One region of the Aliihoeflea sp. PC F10.4 genome, then DNA from elsewhere that is predicted to be linked to it. Evidence: riboswitches for the same ligand, from Rfam matches in the RefSeq annotation. Region 1 holds a riboswitch; each other region holds the start of a gene.
The links. A riboswitch is a leader RNA that binds a small molecule or an ion and turns the genes downstream of it on or off. The one in region 1 is predicted to bind cobalamin.

Region 2: another riboswitch for cobalamin. It lies ahead of ACX82Z_RS03210 (TonB-dependent receptor plug domain-containing protein); the one in region 1 lies ahead of ACX82Z_RS12620 (DUF1852 domain-containing protein).
Region 3: another riboswitch for cobalamin. It lies ahead of ACX82Z_RS20885 (hypothetical protein); the one in region 1 lies ahead of ACX82Z_RS12620 (DUF1852 domain-containing protein).
Region 4: another riboswitch for cobalamin. It lies ahead of ACX82Z_RS17210 (ribonucleoside-diphosphate reductase subunit alpha); the one in region 1 lies ahead of ACX82Z_RS12620 (DUF1852 domain-containing protein).

Annotation. Positions count from the first base shown of each region.
Region 1 covers NZ_JBTSWH010000001.1:2,488,318-2,494,208, reverse strand. Annotated here, with positions in the region: gene ACX82Z_RS12630 (2-hydroxyacid dehydrogenase) at 1-447, shown strand, start outside; gene ACX82Z_RS12625 (methionine synthase) at 599-1,627, opposite strand; gene ACX82Z_RS12620 (DUF1852 domain-containing protein) at 1,654-2,637, opposite strand; cobalamin riboswitch at 2,801-2,999, opposite strand; gene ACX82Z_RS12615 (short-chain fatty acyl-CoA regulator family protein) at 3,066-4,481, opposite strand; gene ACX82Z_RS12610 (acyl-CoA thioesterase) at 4,611-5,033, shown strand; gene ACX82Z_RS12605 (MmgE/PrpD family protein) at 5,030-5,891, shown strand, end outside.
Region 2 covers NZ_JBTSWH010000001.1:655,039-660,929, reverse strand. Annotated here, with positions in the region: gene ACX82Z_RS03215 (ABC transporter substrate-binding protein) at 1-1,581, opposite strand, end outside; cobalamin riboswitch at 1,858-2,053, shown strand; gene ACX82Z_RS03210 (TonB-dependent receptor plug domain-containing protein) at 2,198-4,123, shown strand; gene ACX82Z_RS03205 (ABC transporter substrate-binding protein) at 4,123-4,986, shown strand; gene ACX82Z_RS03200 (FecCD family ABC transporter permease) at 4,995-5,891, shown strand, end outside.
Region 3 covers NZ_JBTSWH010000001.1:4,147,559-4,153,449, forward strand. Annotated here, with positions in the region: gene ACX82Z_RS20870 (TerC family protein) at 1-63, shown strand, start outside; gene ACX82Z_RS20875 (hypothetical protein) at 210-1,445, shown strand; gene ACX82Z_RS20880 (homocysteine S-methyltransferase family protein) at 1,488-2,552, opposite strand; gene ACX82Z_RS20885 (hypothetical protein) at 2,571-2,822, opposite strand; cobalamin riboswitch at 2,931-3,137, opposite strand; gene ppk2 (polyphosphate kinase 2) at 3,261-4,166, shown strand; gene ACX82Z_RS20895 (hypothetical protein) at 4,180-4,530, opposite strand; gene ACX82Z_RS20900 (DUF2312 domain-containing protein) at 4,604-4,864, opposite strand; gene ACX82Z_RS20905 (DUF1244 domain-containing protein) at 5,013-5,321, opposite strand; gene ACX82Z_RS20910 (N-formylglutamate amidohydrolase) at 5,338-5,891, opposite strand, start outside.
Region 4 covers NZ_JBTSWH010000001.1:3,417,425-3,423,315, forward strand. Annotated here, with positions in the region: gene ACX82Z_RS17210 (ribonucleoside-diphosphate reductase subunit alpha) at 1-2,595, opposite strand, end outside; cobalamin riboswitch at 2,700-2,896, opposite strand; gene ACX82Z_RS17215 (lipopolysaccharide biosynthesis protein) at 3,259-4,620, shown strand; gene ACX82Z_RS17220 (GNAT family N-acetyltransferase) at 4,617-5,798, shown strand; gene pyc (pyruvate carboxylase) at 5,811-5,891, opposite strand, start outside.

The DNA of each region.
Region 1 (5,891 bases):
TTTTCCATGGATATCCGTTACCACAGCCGACGCGCGCTGCCGGATGTCGGCTATGCGCTCGAGAGCGATCTTGTAGCCCTTGCGCGTTGGGCCGATTTCCTTGTGATTGCCGTCCCCGCCAACGCACAGACGCGCAACCTCGTTGACCGCGAAGTCATCGATGCACTTGGACCATCCGGCATACTCGTAAATATCGCGCGCGGAAGCGTCGTCGATCAGGCCGCACTTGAACACGCGCTCGTTCATGGAAAGCTTGCGGGGGCAGGGCTTGATGTTCTGGACAGAGAACCGTTCCCGCACCATCCATTTCCCACTGTAACAGATCGCGTTGTGCTGACGCCGCACATTGGCAGTGCGACAATCGATACCCGTTTGGCAATGGAACAACTTGTTCTAGACAACGCTCGAGACTTTTTTGAGTTCGGGAGGCTTCGAACTGAAGTGTAACAAGGCTTCAGCGTTCGTAAAAACGTTGAAGCGCTTTTGGCCGGCGGACAACTGAATAGCGCTATTTTGGCCGGATGCATTTTTTAACCTCGTCCGTCGCGGACATGCTTGGCATTGGCGCGCACATGTCCCCGCTCTCTTTCGCAAATGCTCAGGCGGAAAGTTCCTTTCGGACGATCTCAGCGCCTGCGCCCAACGCCTTCAGCTTACCGGTCGCCACCTGACGAGACAGCGGGGCCATACCGCAATTCGTGCAGGGATAGAGCTTGTCGGCATCTACGAACTTTAGTGCTTTTCGCAGGGTTTCGGCGACCTCCTCCGGCGTCTCGACGGTATTCGATGCGACATCGATGGCACCCACCATTACTTTCTTTCCCCGGATGAGCTCGATCAGATCGATCGGAACATGTGAATTGTGACATTCCAGCGAGATCAGGTCGATGTTGGATTTCTGCAGTTTCGGGAACGATTCCTCGTACTGCCTCCACTCCGATCCCAGCGTGTTTTTCCAATCCGTATTGGCCTTGATGCCGTAGCCATAGCAAATGTGGACGGCGGTTTCGCATTCCAGTCCCTCGATTGCCCTTTCCAGAGTGGCAATCCCCCAATTGTTCACCTCGTCGAAGAAGACGTTGAATGCCGGTTCGTCGAACTGGATGATGTCGACGCCTGCGGTTTCCAATTCCTTGGCTTCCTCATTGAGGATTTTGGCGAACTCCCAGGCCAGTTTCTCGCGGCTCTTATAGTGGGCGTCATAGAGCGTATCGATCATGGTCATCGGACCCGGCAGGGCCCATTTGATCGGCTGCGTGGTCTGCTGACGTAAGAACCTTGCGTCGTCGACGAAGACCGGCTTGGGGCGGGAAACAGCGCTGACGACCGTCGGCACGCTCGCATCGTAGCGGTCACGAATTCTGACCGTCTCGCGTTTCTCGAAGTCGACGCCGCTGAGCTGCTCGATAAACGTTGTGACGAAATGCTGGCGCGTCTGCTCGCCGTCGCTGACGATATCGATGCCCGCCTGTCGCTGATCGTCGAGGGAAAGGCGCAGGGCATCCTGCTTGCCTGCGATCAATTCCTCATCCTGCAGTTTCCAGGGCGACCAAAGTTTCTCAGGCTCCGCAAGCCAGGAGGGCTTCGGCAAGCTGCCGGCGGTTGACGTGGGCAAAAGTGTTTTCAAGACGAATGACCTTGTGTTTCGATTGATCAAAGGGCGTAGTTCGCGGACCACTGCTCGAGAATGGCCTTGTATGGTTTGATGAAGCGCTCCTCGGTGAACTTACCCTGCTCGACAGCCAGCCGGCCGCGTTCTTCGCGGTCATAGACAATCCGGGTCAGCGAATAATCCTGATGCTTCAGGCTGGGCCGATAGTGAGCGCCTGCGACGGAGTTGGCGTTGTAGATCTCAGGCCGGTAAATCTTCTGGAACGTCTCCATCGTGCTGATCGTGCCGATCAGTTCCAGATTGGTGTAGTCGCCAGGCAGATCGCCAAGATGATAAAACGCAAAAGGTGCAGCGCTGTCCGGCGGCATGAAATAGCGAATCTGCAATCCCATTTTCTGGAAATACAGATCGGTCGAGGATGACGCATCCTGCAGGTATTCGACGCCCAATACAGGATGGCTGTTGTTCGTCCGGCAATATGTCTTGCTGCTTGAAGCGCTCAGGCAAATGACAGGCGGCTTTTTGAAATTTTCTTTGTAGGCGGCGGAATTGACGAAGCACTTGAACAATTTGCCATGCAGGTCGCCGAAATTGTCCGGCGCGCTGAATTCAGGTCGGTTCCTGTTGTGCTCGGGCAGCAACACGCTGAAATCGTAATCCCGCACATAAGAGGAAAAATTATTGCCGACGATGCCGTCTATGCGCCGGCCGGTCTTCCGGTCGACTATCGTCGTCTTCAACATTTCAATTACTGGAAAGGCATCGTCGGTGCCGCCCGGGTCGACGTTCACTTCTACGGATATGATATCGAGTTCGACCGTATAGCGACCGCCCTCCGGGTTATCCCAATGCGCCAGCGCGTTGCATCGATTGTCGATCATCCGCAAGGCATTGCGCAAATTCTCCTGCCGGTTCTTCCCTCTGGCCAGATTTGCAAAATTGGTTGTAGCGCGGGTATTGTCCGAGGGACGGTAATCCTCATCGAAGCGAATGCTCTTCAGGCGAAACGTAAAGTCGTTGCTCATCGCGGACGGATAGCGATCGACAGGCTGCACGGCCAGCGTGGCGATACGAGCTGCGGTTTCAGACATGGCTTACCCCAATGAGTTGGGGGCATGGGTCAGCGGACACATAGCAAGACGAGCCGCCATGCGGCCTCCGCTACGGCACACCGGGCACCCCGCCCGTGGACGTTACTTTGCCAAGGCAGGTTTCCTGGCTCGCGGGTCGTCGCCTCTGCCCGTCTTCCCAGGGTTTACCCCAGTGACATTTTGGACATCAGCTCGCCGCTTACAGTTGCGGGGGCAGCGCCGGTCTTACACCGACTTCCCTCTTAGCCCCGGACATCGCGAGAGACGCGCGGGGAACCATGACGATCACACTTTCGGGCGGATTTGCTTGAATGTCAATATCGCATAAAGAAATGTTTATATGTTAACATCGTTAAGAGATATCACGCCGTTGAATAGGGCGCGAACGAACTCGTGCGGTCGTCGATGACGATCGTTTTCGTCAAAGGTGGAAACGCCCGTTGCGTGCATCCGACACGTTCGCAAACCTTGCAACCGGCACCGATCAACGTGCGGATCGAGGGATCGGCCAACGCAATGCCTTTTGAATACACCAGCCTATCGGCATGGACGATGTCGCAGCCGAGTCCGATGGCGAATGTCTTTCGGGGCGCGCCGTGTCCGCCGCGGGAGCTTTCGACCATGCGGGCAAGCCACAGATAGGCGCGGCCGTCCGGCATCTCGGCAACCTGCGTCAAGAGTCTCCCGGGATTCGAGAAGGCATCGTAGACGTTCCACAGCGGGCACGTGCCGCCGATACGAGAAAAATGGAAGTCGGTTGCAGACTGCCGCTTCGACATGTTTCCGGCGCGGTCCACCCGCACGAAGAAGAACGGGACGCCTCGTGCTTCAGGTCGCTGGAGCGTACTCAGTCTGTGGCAGACCGTCTCGAAGCCGACGCCGAACTCCTGCGACAGGAGTTCGATATCATAGCGCAGTTGTTCCGCCATCCGCAGGAATGGCACATAGGGCAATATGAGCGCTCCGGCGAAATAGTTGGCCAGACCGATCCTGCCAAGCGAGCGGGCTTCGTCATTCGAGAAGCCGGCTTTCGCAACGATGCTGCCGATGACGTCCATCTGCTCGAGAAACGCAAGTTGCGTCGCCATTTGAAAGGCCTGCTGTCCCGATGTGAGCCTTTTTGAAAGACGCAGCGCGCGCATCTCCTTGTCGAATTTGCGCTGGGCCGAACTGCTTTCTTCGAGATCGACAATGAGAACGCCGTGACGCTCTCGCAGGCGCTCGGCGATGGCACCGGCCATATCGCCTACCGGCATTCCCATTTCCCCCGCCGCCGTTTCAGCCGCCCTGTCGAGTTCATCGATGTGATTGTGTCGGGCGTAGAAGAAATCGCGAACTTCCTCGAACGGCATTGACGGCAGAGGCATTGCGCGGTCGTGCCCATCCCCGCCGAGCCGCGCCGAATAGGCCAGCACCTGTTCGTTCGACTGCTTGAGACGGCGGCCCTGATTGATGAAGGCACGCGCCAGCGCAGGCATACTGGTCGCCAGTTCCCGTATCTCCGCCACGGAGACCGCCTCGCCGAACGCCGGGTCCGAAAGAACGTCCCGCAATTCCCCGACGATGCGCACTTCGTCGCTGTCGGAGAACAACTGAACGTCGGTGCCGAAGGACGCATTGAGCTTCAGGAGGACCGGCACGGTGAGCGGACGCTGGTTGTTTTCGATCTGGTTCAGGTAGCTCAGCGAGATACCCAAGGTGTCGGCGAGCGACTGCTGTGTCATCCGCTTTTCTTCGCGCAGCCTTTTCAGGCGTACACCCATGAACGCCTTCTTCATCGCGCCCTCCGTTCTTCGCAAACTTTGCAAATTCACAAGACAAATTCGCAAAGCTACGCATTTTCAGTAGTTTATCGATTTCACCATATGTGGACAATGCGGATTTGAAAAGCCAACCGGACACAGCATTTGGACGCGCAACCGATTACGAGCAGGCAGGGAAAGGCCAACTTTCTGGAGGTGGTGCTTCCCGAACAGGCGAACCATTACGGCACCCTTTATGGAGCGAACGCTCTCCATTTGATGGGAAAGGCCGCCTATGTCTGTGCCACCCGTCATGCCCATTGCGCGGTGGTGATGGCCAAGGCGGACAACATCGATTTCATCCGTCCTATTGCCGTCGGATCCATAATCGAGATGCGCGCGAGGGTCGTCTTTCAGGGGCGCTCTTCGATGACGGTCGACGTCGACATCGTGCCCGAGCAGCACGACGCTGCGACGGCAGGCCCGGCCGTCTCCGGCCGGTTCATGATGGTCGCCGTCGATGGCGACGGCATCCCGATACCCATTCCCGCCCCAGAGTCTGATCAAGCAGAGGAAAGCCATCCGTGAAGTCGCATAAGGTCCGCACCTATAAATCCGCCGAAAAGCTCCCCCGCGAGGACCAGCTTGCCTGGAAGATAGCTTCTGTCGCCGCCGACGATGTTGCGCTCGACGCTGACGTTGTGGAGATGATCGGCAACCGCATCATCGACAACGCCGCCGTCGCCGCAGCCTCCCTGGCGCGTCGCCCGGTCGTCAGCGCACGGGCGCAGGCCCTTGCGCATCCCTTCCTGCCCGGCGCGAGCGTGTTCGGCCTCTCCACCGCGAAGCGCGTCTCACCGGAATGGGCGGCCTGGGCGAACGGCGTGGCGGTGCGCGAACTCGACTTCCACGACACCTTTCTCGCCGCTGACTATTCGCATCCTGGCGACAACATCCCGCCGATCCTCGCCGTCGCGCAGCATTGCGGCCTGTCGGGCGCAGCCCTCGCGAAGGGACTGGCCACTGGTTATGAGGTACAGGTCAATCTCGTGAAAGGCATCTGCCTGCACGAGCACAAGATCGACCACATCGCCCATCTCGGTCCTTCGGCGGCGGCCGGTATCGGCACGGCGCTCGGCCTATCGGTGGAGACGATCTATCAGGCCGTCCAGCAGGCGCTGCATGTGACGACTACCACGCGCCAGTCGCGCAAGGGCGAGATTTCGAGTTGGAAGGCCTATGCGCCCGCTTTTGCGGGGAAGATGGCGGTCGAGGCCGTCGATCGCGTCCTTCGCGGCGAAGGCGCGCCGTCGCCGGCATGGGAAGGCGAGGACGGTTTCATCGCCTACCTGCTTTCAGGCCTCGGCGCGGAATACGCCGTGCCGCTGCCCGAGAAGGGCGAGGCCAAGCGCGCGATCATGGACACCTATACCAAGGAGCATTCGG
Region 2 (5,891 bases), 1.8 Mb from region 1:
GTAGAGCGTGCGCCAGTAGGGCTGGATGATGATGCCCGAATCCTGGATGATCGTCTCGATCCGCTCCATGACCGACTGACGCTCTTCCGAATCGGCGATCGAAAGGGCTTCGGCGATCAGGCCGTCGAGTTCCTCATTGGAGAACGCAGTCTCGTTCCAACTGCCGCCGGTGCGGTAACCGAGCGCGATGACCTGGATGCCGAGCGGGCGCATGTTCCAGTTGGTCGCCGAGAAAGGATACTTGGTCCAGTCGTTCCAGAAGGTCGAACCGGGAAGCACGGTCCGCTTGACGCGGAACCCGGCCTCGCGAAGCTGTGCGGCCACCGCGTCGCACGAGTTGCGGTGCCAGGTCTCGTCGACCGAGATGATCTCGTGCTCGAAATCCATCTGGCCGGCTTCTTCCATCAACTGCTTGGCACGGTCGACGTCGCGCTCATGCGTGGCGATCTGGACGTGGTCGGGCTGGATCGGCGCGACATGGTAGTTGTCGGCCTTTTCGCCCGCACCGTCGATGCCAAGCGCCAGGATAGCGTTGTTGTCGACGCCGAGCTGAACGGCCTTGCGCACGTTCTGGTCGTCGTAAGGTGCGTTGTCGACGTTCATGCGAATGGTCAGCGTGGTCGAGGTCAAAACCTCCGAACGCACGAGACCGAGGCTGTCCATGATGTCGAGATAGTCGGCGGTCGTCTCGTAGTTCGTATGGATTTCGAGCGCTTCGAACGCGTTGACCATCGCCGACGGATCGGTGCCGTAATCGATGAATTCGACGCCGTCGAGATAGGCTTCGCCATCCCACCACGCGCCGTTTTCGCGCCGCTTGAACTCGATACGATCACCGACCGAATAGGAAACGAGTTCGAACGGACCGGTGCCGATCGGATTGGCGACCCAGTCCGCGCCCGTCTCGTCGAAGGTGGGGTGAACGACCAGCGCAGGATAATCCGAGAAGCCCGGAATGATCGAAACGTCCGGCTCCGACAGGATCAGCTTGACCGTGTAATCGTCGACGCGTTCGATCGCGCCTTCGCGCAGCTTGTTGGTGTCGGGGTCGATCATCGAGGCGACGCGGGTCGCCATCGAGTTGCCTTCAGCAGTGCCGTCGGCCCAGCGCGTCAGATTGTAGATGACGTCGTCTGCGTTGAATTCATCGCCGTTTGTCCACGTCACGCCCTGCCGCACGTTGAGAACGTACTCGGTGGCGTCGTCGTTGGCTTCCCAGCTTTCGAGAAGCTTGCCTTCGAAGGTGAACTCGCGCGTGTACTTGACGAGCGGCTCGAGCGACTGGCGCATGCCGTTGGAGATTTCGGACCAGTCGGCCGTGCGCGGGTCCTTGTTTGCCTTGACGAACATGGCCACGCGCAGGACGCCGCCTGTCACCGGCTCGCCAAGCGCTTCATCCTGCGCCAGCGCCTTCGAAGGTGCGGCGAGGCCGATCATCGAATAGGCAAGCGCGGTCGAGGCCCCGAAGACGGACGCGATGGCGAGGAATTCGCGTCGGTCGACGCGTCCGGCCTTCACATCCTCTGCCATCTTCTCGACGTGTTCGGGAACGCGGTTCCCGCTACTTCTGAAGAAACTCATGCCACCGATCTCCCGTTTGTTCCTGATGTTCCCTACCATCCCGTATCGGTGGGCGAATGTCAAAAACCCCGCCAGATCAGGATGTTCGACTATAATTTGATACCAGGCCGGCCGTTCCGTTGGCGTAAAAGCGACATCGAACACCCCGTTTTGGCATCTTTTGCGACCAAATATGACGCAGTGTAATCCCGAACGGCCGTTGCTGCCAGGCAACATCGCGTGACGTCCGGTCGGCCCCGCCAATGACGTGATTGACCGTCACTCCCAGTGCTTGCTACGTAATTTTCAGCTTGAGGTGCCGGTGCGAGCAACGCCGGCTAAGAGGGAATGCGGAAGGACGATTTGTCCGAGCCGCGGCTGCCCCCGCAACTGTAAGCGCAGAGGACATTCGAAAACCACTGGGCGGTGCCCGGGAAGGTGAATGATCCGCTGAAGCGCGAGCCAGGAAACCTGCCTTGAGCGTCACCTTTGCCGGATGCGGGGAGCGTCCGGGGCTGTGGTTTCGCAGTGGTGACATATGTCATCGCTGGCGAAGCCGGATCGGGGCGGTCCGCAGGTTTCTCCAGCATCTTTGAAAAGATGGGTTCCGGCCGCAGGCCGGATATCGGGGGACCGAATGTACGCTTTCAAACTGGGCGCGGCCTGCGCTGCATCTGCAATCGCCATATTGGCAAGCCTGCCCGCGCATGCGCAGTTCACCGAACTGCCGCAGATCGTCATTACGCCGAACCGCGCGCCGACAGAGGCCGAACGCTCCGGCTCGCGGGTCGAGACGGTCACGCGTATGGAGATGGAAGAGCAGGACCTGCCGCTCGCCGTCGACTATCTGGAGCGCCTGCCAGGCATCTCCGTATCATCACCCGGCGGCCCGGGCGCGGAGGGATCGCTGTCCGTGCGCGGCGCGCCGCGCCGCTACGTCAAGACGCTCTATAACGGTATCGATATCGGCGATCCAACGAGCACGCAGGTTCAGACCTCCTATCAGTATCTCCTCTCTGGTGGCCTCGAGTCCATCGAGGTGCTGAAAGGCTCCCAGTCGACGCTTTATGGTTCGGATGCAATCGCGGGCGTGATCTCGTTTTCGACCCTCGGCGATATCGAGCCCGGCATCTCGCACATCCTCCATGGCGAAGCCGGCTCGCGCGGAACCGTTCGTGGGGGCTACGGCCTGCGTGCAGCCAACGATGCCGGACGTGCCGCAATCAACATCACCGGCTTCCGCACCGACGGCATTTCTGCAGCAGCGGGCGGCAGCGAGCGGGACGGCTATGAGAATGTGACGTTCGACGCGACGGGCGAATATCGCCTGAACGAGGTCGTATCGGTGTTCGGTTCCCTGCTCTACATCGACGCCGACGCTGACTACGATGTAGACCGCTATGTAGATAGCGTCACCGGGGAGATTATTGAGCCACAGGATACCGACGTAAATGTTAACGATAACGAGCAGATCGGAATGCGCGTCGGCTTCAATGCCAATTTCCTCGATGGCCGCTTGAAGAATACGCTTTCGGTCCAGCACTTTGAGGTCGATCGCACAATTGACTCGAATCACCCTGCATTCGGCCCGTTCGATGCTGATTATGTCGGCGAGCGCCGGAAGATAGATTATCAAGGCTCACTCGACGTTAATGAGTGGCTGCTGCTTCAATATGGCGCCGATTACGAGCGGCAAAGAGCGCAAACGGTCGATAGCTACGGCTCCGATACAGACGATTCATTTTCTCTCGCTGGCGTTTGGACACAAGCGGTTCTGGAGCCAACTGAATTATTGAACCTATCAGGCGGTGTGCGATATGATGATCACTCCGAATTTGGTGATAATCTCACATATCGGGCGACAGGATCTTATCGCTTTGGCGAAAGCGGATATCGCCTTCATAGTTCGTTCGGCACCGGCTTTCGCGCACCGAGCCTATACGAATTATTCGGTCCCTTCGTTGGCAACACCGATCTGGAGCCGGAAGAAAGCGTCTCATTCGACGTTGGCTTGGAGTATCGGTTCAATAATAGCCTTGCTGCCGACTTGACCTATTTCATGCTCGACATTGACAACTTGATTCAGTTTGCTGGTGGCAGCTATGCACAGGTTCCCGGCACTTCGCGTCAGCGAGGCGTGGAAGCGTCGCTAGTCTATGAAGCCAATGATTGGCTCTCGCTAGGCGCAGCATACACCTACACACATACGCAGGACGCCAACGGCAACCGCAACTTGCGCGTTCCACGCCACGAAATTGCGCTCACGACGACATACAAGCCCGCCGAGAAATGGGCTATTTCCGGCACAGCCAAAATTGCCGTTGACAGTGAAGACGAAATCATCGTGAGCAGCGTCGCCGGACCATTTGGCTTTTCTGGAGTCAACGGCCGCGTCAAACTCGACGACTACGTCCTCCTAAACGCCAAGGTCTCTTACCAGGCGACCGAATCCACGGAGCTTTACGTGCGCGGCGAAAACCTGCTCGATCAGGACTACCAGACGGTGCGTGGCTTCAATACGCCCGGCATCGGCGTCTTCGCCGGCTTCCGGTCGACCTTCTGATGAAAAGGGCGGCGCGCGGACAATTCATTCTGCGCGCCGCCGCCTTTACCCTCGCGTTGACTGCGCCTGCATTCGCCGCCGACCCGCCGCGCGTCATGTCGATGAATGTGTGCACGGACCAGCTCGTGCTGCTTCTGGCCGATCCCGGTCAGATCGTCTCTTTGTCCGATCTTTCGACGGACCCGACGCTTTCCTTTCTCGATGAAGAGGCAGCGAACTACCCCAAGAATGGCGGACGGGCCGAAGAGGTGTTCCTGTCGAAGCCAGACATCGTCGTCACCGGCACGTTCAGCCTTCACAACACGACGAGCCTGCTTCAGCGCCTCGATTTCCATGTCGAGGAATTCGCCTACGACAACACGGTCGACACAGTTCCCGCTGAACTCCGGCGCATGGGCGCGATCGTCGGACAGAGCGAACGCGCCGAAACGATCGCCCGCGACTACGAGCGCGAACTTGAAACTCTGCGCGCGCGCCAGTGCCCTACCCGCCCCACCGCCATCGCCTATGAGCAAAACGGCGTAGTGCTGGGCGCGGGCACGCTTGCCGACAGCGCTATGGAAGCCGCTGGCCTGACGAACCTTGCCGCCGAGCTCGGCTATTCGGCCATGACGCCCCTGCCCCTCGAACAACTCGTCTCGCACCGGCCCGACATCGTCATCCTGTCTGAACCCGTCGAGGGAGCGCCCGCGCTCGCCGACCAGTTCGTCAGCCATCCGGCCTTGAAGGCGCTGGATGGCGCAAGGGTCGGCGCATTCGTGCCGCAAGGCGCCTGGGCCTGTGGCGCACCCTTCGTCATCGAGGCCGTTCGCGCCTTGACCGAGTTGCGCGAGGAGATCGCGCCCTGCGACGAAACGCAGTAAAGAGCGCCATGCTGAACGCCATCCTCGCCCTTGCCTGCGTCATCCTCACGGTCGCCTCCCTGCTGATCGGACCGGCCGATCTCGATCTTGCATCGAGCGTGACGGGCCTGTTTGCGGGCGGCGACGAGGCAGCCATGATCATTATGCAGGATATCCGGCTGCCGCGCGCGCTTCTGGCGCTGACGGTCGGGATCGGTCTCGGCCTGTCAGGTGCCGTGCTGCAAGGGCTCCTGCGCAATCCGCTCGCCGAACCCGGCATCATAGGCATCACGGCGTCGGCCTCGTTCGGCGCGGTCGCGATCTTCTACACCGGCCTTGCCGGCGCATCGCTTTATGCACTGCCCGCAGGCGCGCTTGCCGGTGCGGCGCTTTCCGTCGTGCTTCTGCTCGGCATCGCAGCACGCGCCGGCGCAACCCTGACGCTGATCCTCGCGGGCGTTGCGCTGACCAGCCTTGCCGGGGCGCTGACCTCCCTTGTCCTCAACCTGTCGCCGAACCCCTTCGCCAGCTACGAGATCATCTTCTGGCTGCTCGGCTCGCTTCGCGACCGTTCGATGAGCCATGTCTGGCTTGCCCTGCCTTTGATGGCGGCGGGCTGGATCATGCTGGCAATGACGGCGCGGGCGCTCGACGCGCTGTCGCTTGGCGAGGAAGCGGCAGCAAGCCTTGGCGTGCGCCTATCCGTGGTTCGCACGCTGGTCGTCGGCGGCACGGCGCTTTGTGTCGGCGCGGGAACGGCCGTCGCGGGCGCGATCGGCTTCGTCGGTCTCGTCGTTCCGCATCTTGTGCGCCCCTTCACCGATCGCCTGCCGTCGAGCCTTCTTTTGCCGAGTGCACTCGGCGGCGGCGCGCTTTTGCTGGCTGCCGATATCGCCGCGCGGGTCGTGGTGCCGACGCGCGAATTG
Region 3 (5,891 bases), 1.7 Mb from region 1:
CGCGGCGAGGAACCCGATCCGGTCGAAGCGCAAAAGCACGCCTCGCCGACAGGCGAGCAGTAGCACTCGCAAATTCATGACCGATATGTGGCGGGGCGTCCTTAATGGGCGCCCCGTTTCGTTTCCGGGCCGAGGTCATTTTCATCGACACACCATTGCCGTTCAAAAACGTTATGTTATTACGTACCGTTCAATTAACGGAGCACTTCATGATTTCGATTTCAAATCAGACATGCATTCTCGCGCTGTCCGCCGCAATCGGCGCACTCGCGCTAAATGTCGGTCATTCAATTCCGGCGATGGCGAACGAGCCGCACGACGCGCATTATCGGCTGTTCATCGGAGATCACGCCGAAGGCGTCGTGCGCGCTTTCGACATTGACGGTTCACCCGCCGGTGTTTTCGAAATCGAGCAGACACCGGCGCTGACGCGAAGCGAAAGCGGTCGCGTGGTGTTCGCCGTTCAGGGCGACGCCGGCAAGGTGGCCGTGATCGACACCGGCATCACCTTCGAGGACCATGGCGACCATGCCGATCTGAAGGTCGAGGACGCGAAGCTGCTCGATACCGAGATCGGAGGCACGAAGCCTGCGCATGTGGTCGAGGGCTCGGGGACGATCGCGCTTTTCGACGACGGGTCAGGTGACGTTTCGCTTTTTGCCGAAAGCGATGTGCTGGGCGGGCGTTTCGAACCGCGCGTTCTCCAGCCGGGTTCCGCCCATCATGGGCTCGCCGCGCCGATGGGCGATTATCTCGTCGTCTCCGTGCCGCATGAAAATCCCGACGAGCCACGGGTCGGGCTGAAGGTGATCGACCGGGAGGGGAACGATGTTGGCGACGTCGTCGCCTGCCCCGGCGTTCACGGGCAGGCGCAGTCGGCGCGCATCTTCGCCTTCGGCTGCCGCGACGGGATCGTCATCGCGTCACCGGGCTCCGGCGGCGAAGCGCCGGCGCTGAAGCATATACCGACTGCCGATCTCGGCGAGGGCAACGTCTCGACTCTGAAGGGCGGAACGGCGATGAGCTACTTCCTCGGAAATTACGGCCCGTCGGCAATTGTCGTCATCGAGCCGGGCGATGAAACGCAATTCACAAAAATCGACCTGCCGATGCGCCGGGTCGATTTCGCGCTCGATCCCGCACAGCCTCGCAATGCCTATGTGCTCACCGAAGACGGCAGGCTGCATCTCGTCGATGTCGTCTCGGGCAAGATCGAGCAAAGCGTGGCGGTGACGGATGCCTATTCGATGGATGGCCACTGGCGCGATCCGCGCCCGCGTCTGGCTGTTGCGGGCGAGTCGATTGCGATCACCGATCCGCGCGAGGGCATCGTCCGGTTGATCTCGACGCAAACACTGGAGGAAACCGGCACGATCGAAATCGAAGGCGTGCCCTACACGATCGTTGCCGTGGGCGGGTCCGGCGCGACACATGACCACGAATGAGTAAGCGGGCGGCCCGCCTTCACCGGCGGGCCGCCATCTGACCTAGATTACTTTCTGTCTGCCGCGATAGGCATCGGGGATCGCCGCGTCGGTTCCGAAGAAGGCGTGCTTGGACATGTCGGGAGAATAGCGGCTCGCCGGAACGGTTCGGCCGAGCGCCTCTGCGACTGCCCGGATGTGGTGCGGGGCGGCCCCGCAGCAAAGCCCGATATAGTGCACGCCCGCATCATAGGCTTCGCGGGCGAATTCGGCGCATTCGTAACGGTTGCAGGTAAACGGATCGAGCGCCGTCGGGAACGGGCGATCGGCGGGAATGCATGAGCAGGCCCGGTCGGTCAGCGACTGGAAGGTCGGCTCGGCATCCGTCGTGCGATAGGGCACGGGCAGCGCCGCGACGTGGCACGAGACGGCCTCGCGCACTTTGCGGACGACGGGCATCAGCGTCTTCGGGCCGCGTTGGCAGTTGAGGCCGACGACATCGGCGCCGGCCGCTTCGAGCCGCTTGCACGCCTCCACGATGGACGCGCCGTCGAACATCTTTTCCTCGCGGTGGACCGAAAGCGTCACGACAGTGGGCAGGCCGGTCTTCTTCATCACGTCGAGCGCGATCTCGGCTTCGCCCAGCCAGTCGATGGTCTCGGCGATGAGAAAATCGGCCCCTTCCTCGACCGCCCAGCCGATCTGCTCTTCGAACATGGCACGCACCGCGTTGTGCGTCGAAGCGTCTGCGGCCTCATAGGCGTTGGTGTTGCAGATATTGCCGGCCATCAGGCAGCCGTTGCGGTCGGCGACATCCTTGGCAATACGAAGCGCCTGACGATTGATCGTCTCAAGACTGTCCTCGCGACCGATCACCTTCAGCTTCTGGCGATGAGCGTAATAGGTGAAGGCTTCGACGACGTCGCTGCCGGCATGAACGAAGTCCTCGTGCAGGCGCGTGACCGCCTCGGGGTGCTCCAGCACTACTTCGGGAACGAAAGGCCCAGCTTGGAGATAGCCGCGCCGTTCGAGTTCAAACAGATAGCCTTCCGCGCAGATGACAGGACCGGCAGCAAGCCGTTCGAGCAATCCCTGCTTGTGCGGGGCGGGTTCGGTTCTTGTAGCCATGAGTAAATCTCCGATCGATCAGTTGAGGATGGGACGGGGCGGCTCGCCGGCCGCCGCAGCGAAAAGCTCGCGAAGGCGCGTAGCGTCCGGATGGTTCGTTGCGCGGGTGTCGATCATGTCGATCTGCCTTTGAGCGGCAGCGTCGACAGGCGTGCCCGCCGGCAGCGACAGGAGCCATTGCAGGAAGACGGTTTCGGGCGTGACGTGTCCCGCTCCCTGTGATCGGCGTGGATGAATTCTGGTATCGATGCGCGGGAAGTCGTCGTCCATGCCGTTGCCTCATTCGAGGACCAAACCGGCGGAAGACGGAAGGGTGACGACCGGCAGGCGAGAGGCCGCACGGTCGCGTGTCTCTTCCGATCGCCCACCGCGATCAGTCGGTTTCATTTGATCAAGGCTGGTTTCCGGGCTTCGAAGCCGTCTCATCGAGAGACCTTTCCGACGCCTTCCCGGGTCTTCGACCCAGTGGCTTTCGTCGGAAAACGAGTTTCGTTACCGTTGCGGGGGCAGCGCCGGCATCAAACCGGCTTCCCAATTATCCCTTCGACCTTGCGGGCCAAGGGCACCTCGAACGCCGACAAATGAGCATGGATGGCGGGCGGAGGAAAGCGATAAAATCGGGCGCGGTCATTGCGCCCGAGAGGCGGGCGGCTTTTCTTTTCGGTGCGATGGACTAGCATTCGTCGATGCAACCGGAGAACCTGCCGCATGCCCGCAAAGAAGACCAGTTACGGCCGCGAGAAGGTCAAACCGATCGAGATCGACTTCGACGGGCGCAAGCGCTCGTTCGATATCGAAAATCCGAAGCTGCCCGACTGGATCGCGTCTGACGCGCTCGGCTCGGGCGACTACCCCTATTCCGAAAAGATGGTTCGGAAGGCTTACAAAGCCGAACTGGAAGCGCTTCAGGAAGAACTCGTGAAGCTGCAATACTGGATGCAGACCAAAGGCGAGCGGGTGATCGCGCTGTTCGAAGGGCGCGACGCGGCCGGCAAGGGCGGCACGATCTTTGTCTTGCGCCAGTACATGAACCCGCGCTCGTCCCGTAACGTGGCTTTGCCGAAGCCGACCGAGACGGAGTGCGGGCAATGGTACTTCCAGCGCTATGTCGAGCATTTCCCCACCAGCGGCGAGTTCGTTAGCTTCGACCGCTCCTGGTACAATCGCGGCGTGGTCGAGCCCGTGATGGGGTTCTGTACGCCGAAGCAGCATGAGACCTTTCTCGGCGACGCGCCCGATTTCGAGCGGATGATCGTCGATGAGGGGATTCATCTTTTCAAGTTCTGGCTGAATATCGGCCGCGAGATGCAGCTCAAGCGCTTCCATGACCGCGTGCATGATCCGCTCAAGACGTGGAAATTTTCGCCGATCGACGTTCAGGGCATGAGCAAATGGGACGAATACACCAAAGCGCGCAGCCAGATGATCGAGCGGACGCATACGGCACATGCGCCTTGGACGATCGTGCGCGCGAACGACAAGAGACGCGCGCGGATTTCGGTGATGCGCCATATTCTCGGGCGTTTCGACTATGACGGCAGGGACGAAAACGTGGTTGCCGAACCCGACCCGCTGATCCTCGGTCAGGGACAGGATTTCCTGACGGATCGGTGACGCTTTCGCGTCGTCAGCCGTCCGTGCAGGCGAACGGAAGAAAGGTGCTGGCCGTGCCGGCATTCATCGCGGCGATCGTCAATATGTTGGCGATGTCGAGATCGGCCTGCGTGCGTGGACACACGGCCACGCGCTCGACGCATCCTTGCGCGATGAAGGCTTCGTTCTCGTCGATAAAGGACTGGCTGAGGTTATCTGCGTCGCTGGCCGACGCGTCCTCGAACGCCTCGGTATAAACCTCACATTTGGTGATCTGCCATTCGGAAAGGGCAGGCTCCTGGGCAAGCGCGGGAGCCGCAAGGAACAAGCTCGCGGCGAGTGCGGTCAGCACGCGCATGCCTATCGAGGGTGATCCGGGGGACATGATCGATTTTCCGAAGCCTGCGGCACCGAACGCGTAAGGCAGTTCGGCCCGCCTGCTTTCAGGGAGTGGTGGCTCAGGCCATGCCGAGCGCGTTCATGTAGAGATCGAGGATCGCTTCGGCTTCCTGGCGCTCCGACGCATCCTGCTTGCGGATGCGGATCAACTGGCGGATCGCGCCGGTATCGAAGCCTGTGCCTTTGGCTTCGGCGTAGACTTCCTTGATGTCGTCCGCGAGCGCCTTCTTTTCTTCTTCGAGGCGCTCGATGCGTTCGATAAAGGAGCGCAACTGTCCTGCTGCGACTTCGTGCGTGCTGTCCGAAACTTCGTCTGCCATCGTCAAATTCCGTTCAATCGTATGATGCCTTATGGGATGGACGCGGCTGGCGCGACCTGAAACAGGCGGGTATTTCCGGTGCGGCCGCGACTCGCGACGACGCCCCGGAAAAGGATCGGCGCTTGGTTGCCCCAGCCGGGCAGGCCGGTCAATGGTCTTTTGGACGAGACGCTTCGAAAGCGGCCTTTTGTGACGTGCTTGCGTCCGTCTGGTGCTTCGCCTGCCACTCGGCATAGGGCATGCCGTAGACGATCTCGCGCGACTGGTCCTTGGTCATCGCGATGCCGTCCGCTTCGGCGGCTTCGCGATACCAGTTGGACAGGCAGTTGCGGCAAAAGCCGGCAAGATTCATCAGGTCGATGTTCTGAACGTCGGTACGTTCGCGCAGATGCGCCACCAGTCGGCGGAACGCGGCGGCTTCAAGCGCCTGTTTCTGCGCGTCGTCGAGGTCGGTCATGATTTCCTCCATCAGTTCAAAATGGACCGGTGCGCGAGCCGAATTGTTTCGCGACATGAATGTCGGGGCGCGCATTGATCGCTTCAAGGATTGGCGCGAGGCGATCGGTCCATTCTGCGACGCCTTCGTCGTCTGCGATCAGATCCTGCCGGATTTCGATCAGGAGATGCGCATAGCCGTTGACGATGGCGTGGCGGAACATGGTGTCGCCACGCAGCGCACCGTCATAAGGTTCGTTGTCGCCGACCGTCAGCGCCGGATCGGCGCGCAGCGCTTCCAGCATCGGCTCGACGGCGCGCGGGTCCGAATCCCACAAAATGCCGATCTCCCACGGACGAGGACGGCCCTGCATCGTGGGAGTGAACGAATGGACCGAAACGATGAAGGGCGTGCCTTCGCCCGCCGCCGCGACGGAGGCGATCATCGCCGCGACCTCGTCGTGATAGGGCCGGTAGAACCGGCTCAGCCGTGTCTCTCTTTCGTCCGGGCTCATCGGATAGTTCGCCGGAACGATCGTGCCGTCGTAAAGCTGGCGGATCAGCGTCGGATCGTCCTCGCCCCGGTTCGGGT
Region 4 (5,891 bases), 930 kb from region 1:
TTGCCGGCGCGATGCCGCCTCGATCAGCCAGGCCGAATCGATCTCGAACGCGGTCGCGTAGATCGCCTTCAGATCGTCAGGGATTCGGTCGATCTGGCCGATGGACCCGTCGAAATATTTCAGGTCCGACACCATGACCTCGTCCCAAAGGCCACGTTCCTTCAGATCATGGACGAGTTGTGCGTTCACGACGGTGAAATCACCCGACATGTTCGATTTGACGAAAAGGTTCTGGTAGCCCGGCTCGATCGATTGCGAGACGCCGCAAATGTTGGAAATCGTCGCGGTTGGCGCGATCGCCATCGTGTTGGAATTGCGCATGCCGGTGGTCGTCACGCGCTGGCGCAAAGCGGCCCAGTCGAGGGTCGCTTCTCCATCCATATCCACGCCGGGGCGCGCGTCCTCGAGCAGCTTGATCGAGTCGATCGGCAGGATGCCCTGCGACCACAGCGAACCGTTGAAGCTTGGATAGCGGCCACGCTCGGCGGCAAGATCGACCGAAGCGGAGATGGCGTGATAGCTGATCGCTTCCATCGAACGGTCGGCGAACTCGACGGCGTCTTTCGACGCATAGGCAATCTTCAGCTTCTGCAACGCGTCCTGAAAACCCATCAGGCCAAGCCCCACCGGACGATGCTTCAAGTTCGAGTTGCGCGCCTCTGGGATGGTGTAGAAATTGATGTCGACAACATTGTCCAGCATGCGCATCGCCGTGCCGACAGTCTTTGCCAACCGGTCGAGGTCGAGACCTTTTGTCGTGACGTGGTTCAAGAGATTGATCGAGCCGAGATTGCACACGGCCACTTCGTCCTTCGACGTATTCAGCGTGATCTCGGTGCAAAGGTTCGACGAGTGCACGACGCCGATATGCCCCTGCGGCGAGCGGATGTTGCACGGGTCCTTGAACGTCACCCACGGATGCCCGGTCTCGAAAACCATGGTCAGCATGCGCCGCCACAGATCGAGCGCACGCACCTTGCGATGAACGCGCAATTCGCCCGCCGCGGCCTTGGCCTCATAAGCCTCATAGGCGGCCTTGAACGGCTTGCCGTAAAGGTCATGCAGGTCCGGCGTCTCATCCGGTGAAAACAGCGTCCATTCGCCGTTCGCCTCGACACGCTCCATGAACAGGTCCGGCACCCAGTTCGCCGTGTTCATGTCATGCGTGCGGCGGCGGTCGTCGCCCGTGTTCTTGCGAAGGTCGAGGAATTCCTCGATGTCGACGTGCCACGTCTCCAGATAGGCGCAGACCGCACCCTTGCGCTTGCCGCCCTGATTGACCGCAATGGCCGTGTCGTTGGCGACTTTAAGGAACGGCACCACGCCCTGGCTTTCGCCATTGGTGCCCTTGATATGCGCACCGAGGCCGCGAACGGGCGTCCAGTCGTTTCCAAGCCCGCCGGAATATTTAGCCAGCAAGGCGTTGTCCTTCACGCCCTTGAAGATGGCGTCGAGGTCGTCGCCGATGGTGGTCAGGAAGCAAGAGGAAAGCTGCGGCCGCGTCGTGCCGGAATTGAACAGCGTCGGCGTCGAAGCCATGAAATCGAAGGACGACAGAAGATCGTAGAACTCGATGGCCCGCGCCTCGCGGTCGATTTCGCGGATCGCGAGCCCCATCGCAACGCGCATGAAGAACGCCTGTGGCAGTTCGAAACGCTTGCCCTTTGTGTGCAGGAAATAACGGTCGTAGAGCGTCTGAAGTCCGAGATACTGGAAGTTCTGGTCGCGCTCCGGCTTCAGTGCAGCACCCAGTCGGGCGAGATCGAACCGGCCAAGTTCCGGGTCGATCAGGTCGGCCTTGATGCCGGTACTGATGAAGTCAGGGAAATAGGAAGCGTAGCGCGCACCCATGTCGGCCTGTGTCGCCTGTTCGCTTCGGCCCGACACGAAGGTCAGCGCTTCGCGGCGCAGCTTGTCCATGAGAAGGCGCGCCGAGACGAACGCGTAGTTCGGCTCCTGCTCGACCAGTGTGCGCGCGGCAAGGATCGGGGCGAGCGACAATTCGTCGAGGGTGATGCCGTCATAAAGATTGCGCTTCGTCTCGGCGAGGATCGGCACGGACGACACCGCATCAAGCCCGTCACATGCCTCTTCCACGATGCGGGCAAGGCGCGCCTCGTCGAGCGGCAGCAGCGCGCCGTCCTCTCCCTTCACGTTCAGCGAGGATGCCGCCGACTGCACGGCGGCAGGTGCTTCGGCTTCGCGTTCGCGTGCACGCTCGGCGCGGTAGAGCACATAGGCGCGAGCGACCTTGTGATGTCCCTCGCGCATCAGGGCGAGTTCGACCTGGTCCTGCACATCTTCGATATGGAAGGTGCGCCCCTCCCCGACACGCCGCGTCAGCGCGGAAACGACTCCGTCCGTCAGTTCCTCGACGATGTCGTGGACGCGGCGCGAGCCTGCTGCCGTCGAGCCCTCGACAGCGAGAAACGCCTTGGTCAAAGCGATTGTGATCTTGGACGCATCGAACGGCGTGACGCCGCCATTGCGTCGGATCAGGCGATAGCCGGGCTCGGCCGGCGCCTTCGTGGCCGCTTCGACCGGAAGTTCGATCGGATGGTTTCCGTTTGATTGAAGTGCACTGGTCGCCGGCATCTTGTCCCCGTGGCGCTGTGGACGGGGATGAAGAAGCAACGCGCAAATTCACTGGCCGAATGACGACCATGAGCCATGCGCACCGCCGGAGCACCCCGCCCGGGTTCGTTCACATCGTCAAGGCAGGTCTCCTGGCTCGCAGGTCGCGGCTTTTCGTCGGCCTTCCCGGTAAACACCAGTGGCATACTCGACGAAACGCTCTCTGCTTACAGTTGCGGGGGCAGCGCCGGCATTTCACCGACTTCCCTCTTAGCCTCCATCACCGAATCGACTTTGGAAGACCCTGACAACTGCATATTGCGTAGCGACCCCCACACTCGTCAATATCTAGTTTGGATATTCACATCGCAATGATGACGAGTGCATCGGCGTGGTGGGACACACGCTGCGGCCTCGCCAAGATCGATGAGCTGGAAGCATGGAGTATGAATGTCCGAAGGAGCGATTCCCGGTCAGTATTGACAGCGACATTCTCAAGCTTAACACTTGATCATTATTTTTATGCCAAAATGCAAAATGGGGATTTCAGCGAATGTTGCTGCAATTCGCTGACAGCCAAAGTTGCGTTCGTCCGCTAAGTTTCTGTTAAGCGTAATTGATTTTGACGACATGCGCTTGGCGCGTTCGATTGTAAAGTAACGCGCCGGAGCAAGGGCGAGGGAAATGGGCAAGGGCCTGATCGAGATAGTCAGGGCGAGAATGGCGTCGCATCCGGGCGGGTTTTCCCGTACCGGCATATCCGTCATGGGCCTTCGCGTCGGCGCTGCTGCCCTTGCTTTCGTCGCCCAGATCGCCGCCGCGCGGCTCGTCGGAGCCGAAGCGTTCGGGTCCTATGCTTTGGTTCTGGTCTGGCTTTTTCTTCTCGGGCATGGCGCGACGGTCGGCACCAACCAGCTCGTCTGTCGGTTCGTTTCCGAATACCGGGCAAAGGGCGACGCCGGCGCGGCGCTTGGCCTTCTCCATTTCGCTCTCGCGCTGGCGCTCGGCGTTTCGCTGATTGTGACGCTCGTTGCGCTGGCAATCATCCATTTCGGCCCGACTGGGCTTTCGCCGCAAATGGTCACGCTGGCGACGCTCGCCTTTCTCGTTATCCCGCTTCTGGTGCTTCAGGAGTTTCTCGAGGCGATCGCGCGCGGACTCGACAAGCCGCTTCTGGGCATCGGGCCTGCGATGCTCCTGCGGCATCTGGCCATTCTGGCAGGCGTCGGTTTCGTTTTCGCCACGGGCGGTTCGGCCGACGCGGTCACCATCATGAGCTTCACCGTCGGCGGGCTGGCGGCCTCGGTCGCCGTGCAATATCTGCTCCTGCGCGGCGAACTGAAGAAGTTGCTCGCCGGTGCGAGGGCGACCTACAGGATCGGCTGCTGGTTCAAGGTGGCGATGCCGGTGGCCTTGCTGGAAGCCAGCGAAATTCTGTTCCACAATGCCGACATTCTGATCCTCGGCCTGTTCATGCCGCCCGAGATCGTCGCCTTCTATTTCGCCGCGACGCGACTGGCGCAGATACTTTCCTACGTTCCCTATGGGATATCGGCGGCGACCGCGCAGAAATACGCGGCTCTTGCGGCGCAAGGGGAGCGTCACGAGCTCCAGCGTCTAGTCGGGGCCGCTACCACGCTCTCGACCACGCTCGCCATTGCCGGCGCGCTGTTCCTGTGGGTCTTCGCCGGCCCGCTGCTCGCTCTTTTCGGTGACGGATACGACGCGGCCACGTCCGTCGTTCCCGTCCTGTGCCTCGGGATCGTGATGGCCTGTGCGCTTGGCCCCGGCGAGGACATTCTCACCATGACGGGCGGCGAGCGCCTGTGCGCGCTCGGATTCTTCATCGCGCTTTTTGCCAATCTGGCACTCAACTTCACCTTGATCCCGATAATGGGAATGACGGGTGCAGCGATCGCTACCGCCACCGCGCTTGCCCTGCGCGGCATCATTCTCGCCATCTTCGCGCACCGGCAACTGGGCATCGTCCTGCCGGCAGGTTTCAGCAGCATCGCCGCCACGGCCCATCAGGAGGTTCGAACATGAGCGACACGATATATCAATCGTCCTCCTACGCGCGCCGGATCGCTGGCGCCCGGGCCTTGCATACGACGAAAATGCCTTGCCGGGCCGAGGTGATAGACGCCGCAGCGCTGGCTGCGCTGCCGGCCGAGCACTGGAACGCGCTGTCGGCCGATGCGCTGGAGGACAATCCCTTCTTCGCCCGTTCGATGGTCACGTCCGCCATCGAGGCGATGGGTGACGGAAGGGGCATGAAAGCGCTGGTCCTGCGCCCGCGAAACGGGGGCGGGCTGGCGGGCCTTTTGCCGTTCCGTGTCAGAGGTGCCGGGCCTTTGGCCTTCGGCCAGCCGGCAAACAATCTCTACCAGATAGGCGGCACGCCGCTGATCGCACGCGAGCATGCGGAAAGCGCGGTCGCAACGCTCACCCGCCTGATGTCGGAAGGTAAAAAGCTGCCGCGGCATTGGTTGTTTGCGCATATGGCGCTCGATGGACCGTTCATGCAGATGTTCGCCCGGAATGCGAATGGCTTCGGCTTCACGGCGCAGGCTGCAACCAGTTATCGGCGAGCGGTGCTGACAAGGTCGGCTGGAAATTTCAGGACGCATGCCGAAACGGTCATTGGCAAGAAGCGCTGCAAGGATGTGGAGCGCAATTTACGCCGGCTCAGCGAACTCGGCGAGGTCTCATTCGAGCGCGCCACGGATTGCGAGACCGTCAGATCGCGCCTCGAAGCGTTTCTGACGCTGGAAAATGCGGGCTGGAAGGGCGCGAAGGGCACGGCGTTTCTGTCGCGCGCTCCGCACGCCGCCTTCGCACGCGCTGCCTTCGCACCGGGGCTGGCGGTGGTCGACAGCCTTCTGCTCGATGGCGTGCCGATCGCCGTCAGCGTCAATATCGGCGACGGGCGGACACTTTTCACGCCCAAATGCGCCTTCGACGAGACCTATCGCAAATACGGCCCCGGCATGGTGCTGGAATATCTGGTGGTCACCGATTTCTTCGAGCAGGATCGTTACGACGAGATGGACGCGTCGACCATGATCGACGGGCATGTGATCACCGGCTTTTGGGATTCGCAAAAGACGATGGGAACGGTCGTCGTCGGCCCGCAGGGCTCGCGCACGAAACTACTGCATGCAGCAGTTATCGCTGGTGTCGCTGGCAAAGCGCGTCTCAAATCATGGCTGAGACGCGCATAATTACCCGGGCCGTTACGACGCGTAGACGACGAGCAAATCCTTGGCGTCGATCTGGTCGCCGGCCTTGACCAGCACTTCGGCGATCTCGCCGTC